DNA from 3 places in the Kitasatospora sp. NPDC094019 genome. Region 3 is predicted to be linked to each of the others. Evidence: riboswitches for the same ligand, from Rfam matches in the RefSeq annotation. Region 3 holds a riboswitch; each other region holds the start of a gene.
What was found. Region 3 has a riboswitch for cobalamin ahead of ACIQ9P_RS13150 (HoxN/HupN/NixA family nickel/cobalt transporter). Riboswitches for the same ligand answer to the same signal wherever they lie in the genome.
Positions count from the first base shown of each region.

Region 1 (3,259 bases), on a different contig from region 3:
ACCCGGCGGTCGTGGCCGCCAAGAACTTCCTCAAGGGCAAGCTGCTGTCCTCCGGCGCGTTCAACGCCATGTGGGGCGCCAACACCGACTCCAACGGCTGGGCCGTCTCCGGCCTCAACGCCTGCGGCATCAACCCCCAGGGCACCGACTTCACCAGCGGCACCGGCAAGACCCCGGTCGACTTCCTGATCGCCCAGCAGTTCAAGCCCGGTGGCGGGTTCAAGTACCTGCCCACCGACACCAGCCCCTCCTCCTACGCCTCCGTCGACGGCCTGCGGGCCGTCGCGGGCGCGGGCTTCACCGCCACCCCGCCGGCGCCCACCGCGGCCGGGGAACCGGCGTGGGCCGCCACCACCGCCTTCACCGCCGGCACCGCCGCCCGCCTCGCCCTCGTCGTCGACAACGGCACCGCCACGCCCAAGGTCTGCGCCGTCACCCTCACCCCGACCGGCAGCACCGTCACCCTGGGCGACGTCCTCGACGCCGCCGCCACCGCCACGCCGAGCGGCTGCGTCACCTCCGTCACCCCGGCCACCGGCACCGGTACCGTCACCGCGATCAACGGCACCGCCAACAGCGGCCCGTCCACCTGGAAGGTCAGCCTGGACGGCGGCACCGCCACCGCCGCCGCCCGCGCCACCACGGTCAACGTGGGCGACACCGTCTCGCTGCGCTACGGCAGCTGATCCGGGACGCACCACGGGCCGAGGGTCCCCGGGTACCGGCTACCGGCTACCGGCTACCGGCTACCGGCTACCGGCTACCGGCTACCGGGGACCCTCGGCCAACCGCTCGTTCCGCCGGGGTGGCGGGAACACGCGGCAGCGAGGACCATCACCGTGCGGCCCGGCCGCACCGGCGAACACACACAGGGGGACGGATCCACATGAGGGCTTCCAACTGGGCGGCGGCGTGCTACGTCGCCCTGGTCACGGTGTCGGCCGCGCTGGGCGGGGCGACCGAGAACGGCCGCTTCTACCTCGCGGCCGTCGTCCTGACCCTGCCGATCGGTCTGCTCGCCCTGGTGGCGGTCTACGTCGTCCGGGGGCTGCTGACCGGCGTGGGCGGCCTGTTCGCCACCACGCGACTGCCCGACAGTTCCGACCCCGCCTGGCTGACGGACGCGGGGATCGCGGCCAACACGGCGCTCTTCGCGGCCGCGGCGGTCGCCACCGTCCTCGTGGCCCGCCGCCTCTCCGCCCGCCGCCGGACCCACCGGACCGCCTGAACCAGGCCGAACGCGGTCTCAACCAGTGGGCAGAATGGTGGAACGGGCTGCCCGGGGCGACGGTCTGCGTCTACGCTGGCCCCTGTAGCTGGTTCGTCCTGCCCGCCAGGCAGGACGTCGTAAGAGGGAACCCGGTGACGCCATTCGACTGGCCAGTCCGGGACTGCCCCGCAGCGGTGAGCGGGAACGACCGCCGTCATACGCACTGGGTCCGAGCCGGACCCGGGAAGCGACGGCCAGTAGGTACCCGTCCTCGACGAGGACGGGTGTGCCCGCGAGTCCGAAGACCTGCCCGCTGCCCGCCCCCGGAGGATCCGCGGGCGGCTGTCCGATGACCTCGAGGGCGGGTCGGCGACCACAGCAGGCGGTTCAGGCACGCCCGTCCACGGCGGCCGCCGTCCGGCTCGTCGTCCCTTCGCGCCCTCGTCCCGTCACCGGGCACTTGAGGAGCAAGACTCGCGAAGGAGAGTCCCTTGACCACGAAGTCCGCAGCCGCGGCCACCCGGGCCACCGTCCACGGCTACCCCCGCCAGGGCCGCAACCGGGAGCTCAAGAAGGCCATCGAGGGCTACTGGAAGGGCGCGGTCACCGCGCAGGCGCTGCTGGCCACGGCCGCCGACCTGCGCCGCGGGAACTGGCAGCAGCTCGCCGACTCCGGCATCGAGGAGGTCCCGACCGGGGACTTCTCGCTGTACGACCACGTGCTCGACACCACCGTCGCCGTCGGCGCGATCCCCCTGCGCCACCGGGCCGCCGTCGACGCCGACCCGCTCGACGGCTACTTCGCCATGGCGCGCGGCACCCAGGACGTCGCGCCCCTGGAGATGACCAAGTGGTTCGACACCAACTACCACTACCTGGTGCCCGAGCTCGGCCCCGACACGGTCTTCACCGCCGACTCCGCCAAGGCCGTCGGCGAACTCACCGAGGCGCTCGCGCTCGGCCACGACGCCCGCCCGGTGCTGGTCGGTCCGGTCACCTACCTGCTGCTCGCCAAGCCCGCCCCGGGCGTGGCCGCCGACTTCGAGCCGATCACCCTGCTCGACCGACTGCTGCCCGTCTACGCGGAACTGCTCGCCGCGCTCAAGGCTGCCGGCGCGCGGTGGGTCCAGCTGGACGAGCCCGCCCTGGTCCAGGACCGCACGCCGGCCGAACTGAACACCGCCGCCCGCGCCTACCGCGAGCTCGGGGCCCTCACCGACCGGCCCAAGCTGCTGGTCGCGAGCTACTTCGACCGTCTCGGCGAAGCCCTGCCGATCCTCGCCAAGGCTCCCGTCGAGGGCCTGGCGCTGGACTTCACCGGCCCCGCCGCCGCCAACCTCGACGACCTCGCCGCCGTGGGCGGTCTGCCGGGCAAGCGCCTGGTCGCGGGCGTCGTCGACGGCCGCAACATCTGGATCAACAACCTGGAGAGGTCCCTCGCCACCCTGGCGACCCTGCTCGGCCTCGCCGACCGCGTCGACGTCGCACCCTCCAGCTCCCTCCTGCACGTACCGATCGACGCCACCACCGAACGCGACATCGACCCGCAGATCGCCCGCTGGCTCGCCTTCGCCAAGCAGAAGGCCGCCGAGACCGCCCTGCTCGCCCGGGGACTGCGCGAAGGCACCGGCGCGATCACCGCCGACCTCGCCGCCAACCGTGCCGATCTCGCCTCCCGCGCCACGTCGCCGATCACCCGCGCCCCGGCCGTCCGCGACCGGGTCGCCGCCGTCACCGGCGCCGACGCCCGGCGCGCCCAGCCCTACCCGGTGCGGGCCGAGGCCCAGCGCGCCCGCCTCGGCCTGCCGCTGCTGCCCACCACCACGATCGGTTCCTTCCCGCAGACCACCGAACTGCGCGTCGCCCGGGCCGATCTGACCGCCGGTCGGATCGACTCCGCCGCGTACCGGGAGCGGATGGAGGCCGAGGTCCGCGAGGTGATCGCCTACCAGGAGAAGGCCGGCCTGGACGTCCTGGTCCACGGCGAGCCCGAGCGCAACGACATGGTCCAGTACTTCGCCGAACAGCTCACCGGCTACCTCGCCACCC
Region 1 is NZ_JBIWIF010000002.1:584,675-587,933, reverse strand. It holds gene ACIQ9P_RS07630 (hypothetical protein) at 1-686, shown strand, start outside; gene ACIQ9P_RS07625 (hypothetical protein) at 887-1,228, shown strand; cobalamin riboswitch at 1,301-1,539, shown strand; gene metE (5-methyltetrahydropteroyltriglutamate--homocysteine S-methyltransferase) at 1,702-3,259, shown strand, end outside.
Region 1: it holds a riboswitch for cobalamin, as region 3 does, so the genes downstream of both, metE (5-methyltetrahydropteroyltriglutamate--homocysteine S-methyltransferase) here and ACIQ9P_RS13150 (HoxN/HupN/NixA family nickel/cobalt transporter) in region 3, are expected to answer to the same signal.

Region 2 (3,259 bases), on a different contig from region 3:
TCCGGGCCGTGCACCAGGATCACCCAGGTACCGCGCTTGCCGTCGAGCCACCAGGCGGGCAGCGCGCCGAGCTCGCCCTCGACGGCGGTCTCGCCGAAGGTCAGACCGAGCGCCTCGGCCGGGTCGCCGAGGTACACCCGGGGGGTGAAGCGGACCTCGGTGCCGGGGGCGAGGGTGCCCCGGTCGGCCCGGGTCAGCCGGCGGGTGACGCCCCGTTCGTCGCGGTGCAGGACCTCCTCGACGACGGCGTGCCCGTCCTCCCCCCACTCGACCGCCCAGCGGCCGGGGCGCTCGCTCGCCGCGCTCCGGGTGAAGGTGATCCGCCCGGCGCCCAGGCTCTGCACCACCACCGGACCGGTCCGCTCCCGGGCGGCCCCGGCCGGGCGGACCATCCGCTCCGAGGCCCGGCGGCCGATGACCAGGACGGCGGCCCCGGTACCGACCGCGGCGGCGGCCACGGTGGCCGCGATTCCCCAACGCATACTCGCTCCCCGCTGCTCGGTTCTGGGCCTACCGGTGTCCGGACCCACGTCACCGCCCAGTCCACCGGCCGGAGCCCGGCCGGGCCAGCAGGACACGGCCGTACGGGTTGCCACGTGAGGAAGGTCGCACCGGACCGTCGGAACGAGAGTGCCAGAACCGACGGGGGATCACACGGGGATCGCGGGCTCCCGTCCGGCGAGCAGGGCCCAGAAACGCTCGACCGGCGGGACCTCGGCGGCGGACGGCCCGCCCGGGCCCCCGGCCGGCCCCCAGCCGCCGGACCCCCAGTGGGCGGGCACCTGCCGCTCGTCCTGGAGCACCGGCAGGACGGCGTCGAGGTCCGCCCGGTCCACCGGCACGATCCGGCCGATCGCGCCGGCCTGCGGCTGCCAGCGACCGTCGACGCAGCGCCGCAGCCGCCGCTCCAGCTCCGCGCCGCGGCCGGTCGCCGCGACCAGCTCCCGGAGCGTCAGGCCCAGTACGTGCGCGAGCGCGGCGGTCGGGCCCGCGTCGCCGTCCCAGCGCCCGGTGGCCTCGGCCCGCCGGTACTCCCCGGCCGGGACGCCGATCCGGCGGGCCGCGCCGTCCGGGGTCAGCTCGCGGGCGAGCCGGAAGTCCCGCAGGCTCTCCGGGCGGACGCCCATCAGCTGCTCGGGCGGGCACCAGAGCGCCCGGGCCAGGGCGAGGAACTCCTCCTCGCCGGGCGGCGGCCCGCCGTGCTCCCAGCCGATCACGTGGGCCGGCAGCAGCCGGACGCCGTGCGCGGCCATCCCCTCGGCGACCTGCTCCGGGGTCAGGCCGAGGGCGGCGCGGTGGGCGCGGGCGGCGGCGGGCGAGAACGGCACCGGGGGCGGCGGGGCGGAGGGGGCGGACCGGACCGGACGCGGGAAGAGGTGGGGGCGCTGGGGTCGCATGGGTCCCGACGGTAGGCGCGGCGCCGGGTGGCGCCCCAGCCGACGAACGCACGAAGCGGGGCGGGCGCGCCGCCCGGCGGCGGTGGAGGATCGCACAGCGGGGCGCGGTCCGGCGGCGGGCGGCCTCGGAGGTAGCGACGGGGAACGGCGGGCCGCCGGGCGTCGGGAGCGTCCGGCGCCGCGGCCCCGGAGGGGGTCGGCGGGAGGGCACCGGCGTGTGACCAACCCCTCCGCGACCTCGGTTGACTCCCCCTTCGGGCCCGTGATGGGATCCTTCAGCCATTACGGAGGCAAGCAGAGGAAGCCGGTGCGAGTCCGGCGCGGTCCCGCCACTGTCACCGGGGAGCACGACCGGAGTTCAGCCACGGAGGGCCGTCAGCGGCCGCCGGAAGGCCCGGAAGCGCGTCCGACCCGGGAGCCAGGAGACTCTCGCCCCCGGTACGTCGATCCAGGGCGCGGACCCTGAGTGAGGACACGCACGCGATGCAGGCTGCCCCGCCGGGCCGGGACCTCTCCCCGGCCCCGACCCCGACCCCACCGCAGGCCGCGCCGCGCACCTCGTCACGCGCCTCGTCGCGCACCTCGTCGTGCGCCCGCTGACCCGGGCCGCCGCGTTCGGCGCGGGCGCCGTCGCCGGGTACCTGGCCGACGCCCGGTTCGGCGATCCGCGCCGCGGCCACCCGGTGGCCGGCTTCGGCAGCGCGGCCGGCCGGGCCGAACGGCTGCTGTGGCGCGACGACCGCGCCGCCGGCACCGTCTTCACCGCGCTCTGCGTGGGCACCGTCGCGGCCGGGGCGGTGGCCGCCGACCGGCTGCTGGGCCGCCACCCGCTCGGCCGGGCCGCCCTCGCCGCCGCCGCGACCTGGACGGTGCTCGGCGGCACCTCGCTGACCCGGGAGGCCCGCACCGTCGGCCGCGCGCTGACGGCCGGTGACCTGACGGCGGCCCGGGAGCGGCTGCCGCACCTGTGCGGGCGCGACCCGAGCGCCCTGGACGAGCGGCAGCTGGCCCGCGCGGTGGTCGAGTCGGTGGCCGAGAACACCGCCGACGCCGTGGTCAACGCCCTGGTCTGGGGCGCACTGGCCGGCACCCCGGGGCTGCTGGCGTTCCGCGCCGTGAACACCCTGGACGCGATGGTCGGCCACCGTTCCCCGCGCTACGCCCGGTTCGGCTGGGCCTCGGCCCGGCTGGACGACGTGGCGGGCTGGCCGGGCGCCCGGCTGACCGCGCTGCTGACGGTGGCCGCCGCGCCCGAACCGCGCACCGCCTGGCGGGTCTGGCGGCGGGACGGCTCCGCGCACCCCAGCCCCAACGCCGGCCAGGCCGAGTCGGCCTTCGCCGGCGCGGTCGGCGTCCGGCTCGGCGGGACGCTCCGGTACGGCGAGCGCACCGAGCACCGGCCGGTCCTCGGCGAGGGCCTGCGGCCGGTCGGGGTGGACGACATCGAGCGGGCCTGCGTGCTGTCGCGGCGGGTGGGCGCGCTGGCCCTGGGTACGACCGTCGCCGGGCACCTGCTGCTGCGGGCGGCGCTGAACAGGAAGCGGAGGTACCGGGCATGAGCAAGGCACTGCTGGTCGCCGGGACGACCTCGGACGCCGGCAAGAGCGTGGTCACGGCGGGCATCTGCCGCTGGCTGGCGCGCCAGGGCGTCGCGGTCGCGCCGTTCAAGGCGCAGAACATGTCGCTGAACTCCTTCGTCACCGCCGACGGCGCCGAGATCGGCCGCGCCCAGGCGATGCAGGCGCAGGCCGCCCGGGTCGAGCCGGAGGCGGCGATGAACCCGGTGCTGCTCAAGCCCGGCGGGGACGGCCGCAGCCAGGTGGTGCTGCTGGGCCGCCCGGTCGCCGAGGTCGGCGCGCTGG
Region 2 is NZ_JBIWIF010000010.1:285,698-288,956, reverse strand. It holds gene ACIQ9P_RS23900 (alpha/beta hydrolase family protein) at 1-482, opposite strand, end outside; gene ACIQ9P_RS23895 (helix-turn-helix domain-containing protein) at 651-1,397, opposite strand; cobalamin riboswitch at 1,647-1,846, shown strand; gene ACIQ9P_RS23890 (cobalamin biosynthesis protein) at 1,985-2,956, shown strand; gene ACIQ9P_RS23885 (cobyric acid synthase) at 2,953-3,259, shown strand, end outside.
Region 2: it holds a riboswitch for cobalamin, as region 3 does, so the genes downstream of both, ACIQ9P_RS23890 (cobalamin biosynthesis protein) here and ACIQ9P_RS13150 (HoxN/HupN/NixA family nickel/cobalt transporter) in region 3, are expected to answer to the same signal.

Region 3 (3,259 bases):
CGCCTGCCGCAACTACCTCGCCAACGGCATCTCCTGCATCATCGACGACGCGGTCTTCCCGGACCGCCCGGCGATCGGCCTCGGCGGCTGGAAGCGGCACATCGGGCCCGGCATGATCCCGGTGGTGCTGCTGCCGAGCCTCGACTCGGTGCTCCACCGCAACGCCCGGCGCAGCGGGAACCGCCGGCTGGGCGACGAGGAGGTGGCCCGGATCCACGGCCGGATGGCCGGCTGGTACAACTCCGGGCTGCCGATCATCGACAACTCCCACCTCGACGTGGCCGCCACCGCGGCCGAGCTGGACCGGGTGATCCTGGCCCGGCTGATGGGCATCCCGGTGCGCTGAGCGGCCCGGACGGCGGCGGGCGGCCGGGCGGTTCCGGGCCCGCGGGCGGGCGGGGCCTGTCGGTGCCGACTGCGATGATGGACGGGTCCTGAACGTTCCACCGGGGGGAGCCGCGCCCGTGCCGGAAGGCCACATCATCCACCGCCTCGCCGCCGAGAACCACCGTGCCTTCGGTGGCCGGGCGGTCCGTGCCAGCAGTCCGCAGGGGCGGTTCGCGGACGGCGCGAAGCTGATCGACGGGCGGGAGCTGGAGGCGGCGGAGGCGGTCGGCAAGCACCTGTTCCTCGGCTTCGGGGAGGACGCCTGGGTGCACATCCACCTCGGCCTCTACGGGGGCTTCGGTTTCGGCGCGATCGGCGACGGTCCGGTACCGCCCCCGGTCGGTCTGGTGCGGCTGCGGCTGGAGAACGACGAGCACGTCGCCGACCTGCGCGGTCCCAACACCTGCGCGCTGATCACGGGCGCCGAGAAGGCCGCGGTGGCGGCCAGGCTCGGGCCGGACCCGCTGCGGTCCGACGCCGACCCGGACGCCGCCTGGCGGCGGATGACGGCCAGCCGGACGACGGTGGCGGCCCTGCTGATGGACCAGAAGGTGCTGGCCGGGGTGGGGAACGTCTACCGGGCCGAGGTGCTGTTCCGGCACGGTATCGATCCGCACCGGACGGGACGCGAGCTGCTCCGGGCCGAGTGGGACGCGATCTGGGCCGACCTGGTCGTGCTGATGCGCGAGGGTGTCGGCGCGGGCCGGATCGACACCGTGCGCCCCGAGCACACCCCCGAGGCGATGGGCCGCCCGCCGCGGGTCGACGACCACGGCGGCGAGGTGTACGTCTACCGCCGGGCCGGGATGCCGTGCCTGGTCTGCGGCACCGAGGTCCGGACCGAGGAGCACGCCTCCCGCAACCTGTTCTGGTGCCCGTCCTGCCAGCCGGCCGGCACCCCGGCCCGCTGACCGGCCCTCCGGCCGGACCGGGTCAGCCGGTCGCGGCGTCGTGCTCCGGATGGGCGGGGGCGTCGACGGCGCAGGCGTCCAGCAGGGGGCGCAGGTCCGCGTCCACGAGCCGGTAGCGCACGACGCGCCCCTCCTTCTCGCCGCTCACCACCCCGGCCGTCCGCAGCAGCCGCAGGGCCTGCGAGACGGCGGGGTCGCGCATGCCGGTGGCGACCGCCAGGTCGGTGACGGCGAGCGGTCCGGTGCGGTGCAGCGCGAGCAGCAGGGCGAGCCGCCCGGGGTCGGCGAGCAGCGAGAAGCGCTCGGCCCAGGAGCGGACGCGGGCGGTGTCGCCGATCGCCGCGATGGCCTCGCAGACCCGGTGCCCGTCGATGGTGCGGTGGCCCGCGCGGTCGGCCGGTACGAGATGCATGCGGGCCATTCTCGCAGGCGGGGCGCTGTGATCCTGGACACCTGCGCAGGTGCGCAGCCTTGCAAGGGTCGTGCTCCGCCACCTACGGTGTTCCCCGCCGTGGTGTTCGGGAAGACCGGTGACGGATCCTCAGGGGTCCCAGTCCGGAGCGGCCCTCGCCACTGTGATCGGGGGGAAGTGTCCGTACCCACGTCGCCACTGGGCGCCTCGCGCGCCTGGGAAGGCGGGTACGGGAGCCCCGTCAGCCAGGAGATCGGCCGCGGCATCTCACGAGGTATTTCCACGAGGTGCTGGAGCGTGATCCCAGGATGACCCTGCCCGAAACCGTCGCCGCCCCGGCGGCGCCCGCCCCCCTGCCCACCTTCCGCTGGCGGCGGGAGGACACCGTGCGGACGGCCGGCCTGATGGGCGTGATCCTGGCCATGCACGTGGTGGCCTTCGGCACGCTGATCTTCCTGGTCGCGCCGGAGAAGTACGAGGTGGGAACCCAGGTCTTCGGGGTGGGCCTGGGCATCACCGCCTACACCCTCGGCATGCGGCACGCCTTCGACGCCGACCACATCGCGGTGATCGACAACACCACCCGGAAGCTGATGGCGGACGGCAAGCGGCCGGTCTCGGTCGGCTTCTGGTTCGCGCTCGGGCACTCCTCGATGGTGGTGCTGATGGCCGCCCTGGTGGCGGGCGGCGCGCAGCTGGCCAGCACCCTGATGGACGACGACTCCGCCACCCACCAGTGGCTGGGAGTGGTCGGCACCTCGGCCTCCGGGGTCTTCCTCTACCTGATCGGCGCGCTCAACCTGGCCGCGCTGTTCGGCATCCTCAAGGTCTTCCGCTCGATGCGGGAGGGCCGGTTCGACGAGGCCGAGCTGGAGGACCACCTCAACTCGCGCGGCCTGCTGGCCCGGGTGCTGAACCGGGCCACCCGCTCGATCACCCGCCCCGGCCAGATGTTCCCGGTCGGCATGGTGCTCGGCCTGGGCTTCGACACCGCGACCGAGGTCACCCTGATGGTGATGGCCGGCTCCGGCGCGGCCTCCGGCCTGCCCTGGTACGCGATCGTCTGCCTGCCGCTGCTGTTCGCGGCGGGGATGAGCCTGTTCGACACCCTGGACGGCACCTTCATGAACTTCGCCTACCAGTGGGCGTTCTCCAACCCGGTGCGCAAGGTGTACTACAACCTGACCATCACCGGACTGTCCATCGCGGTGGCCTTCGTCATCGGCACCATCGAACTGGTGGGCGTCCTGCACGAGAAGCTCGACCTCACCGACCCCGTGACCGGCTGGATCGCCGACATCACCCTGGACAACGTCGGCTACGCCATCGTCGCCCTGTTCGTCGTCGTCTGGGCCGCCGCCATCGCCTACTGGCGCCTCGCCGGCGTCGAACGGAAGTGGGCCCCCGTCCCGACCCCGGCCCCTGCCCCGGCGGCCCCTGCCCCGACCCCCGCGGGCGGCACCGAGTAGTCCCGCCCGGGCCCGGGTGGGGGCGTTCGGCGGGCGGAACGGGGGCGGGGTTCGTAGGCTCGACGCATGGCTGATGCGTA
Region 3 is NZ_JBIWIF010000005.1:166,585-169,843, reverse strand. It holds gene ACIQ9P_RS13165 (AAA family ATPase) at 1-346, shown strand, start outside; gene ACIQ9P_RS13160 (Fpg/Nei family DNA glycosylase) at 465-1,298, shown strand; gene ACIQ9P_RS13155 (ArsR/SmtB family transcription factor) at 1,321-1,710, opposite strand; cobalamin riboswitch at 1,794-1,987, shown strand; gene ACIQ9P_RS13150 (HoxN/HupN/NixA family nickel/cobalt transporter) at 2,019-3,179, shown strand; gene ACIQ9P_RS13145 (M24 family metallopeptidase) at 3,246-3,259, shown strand, end outside.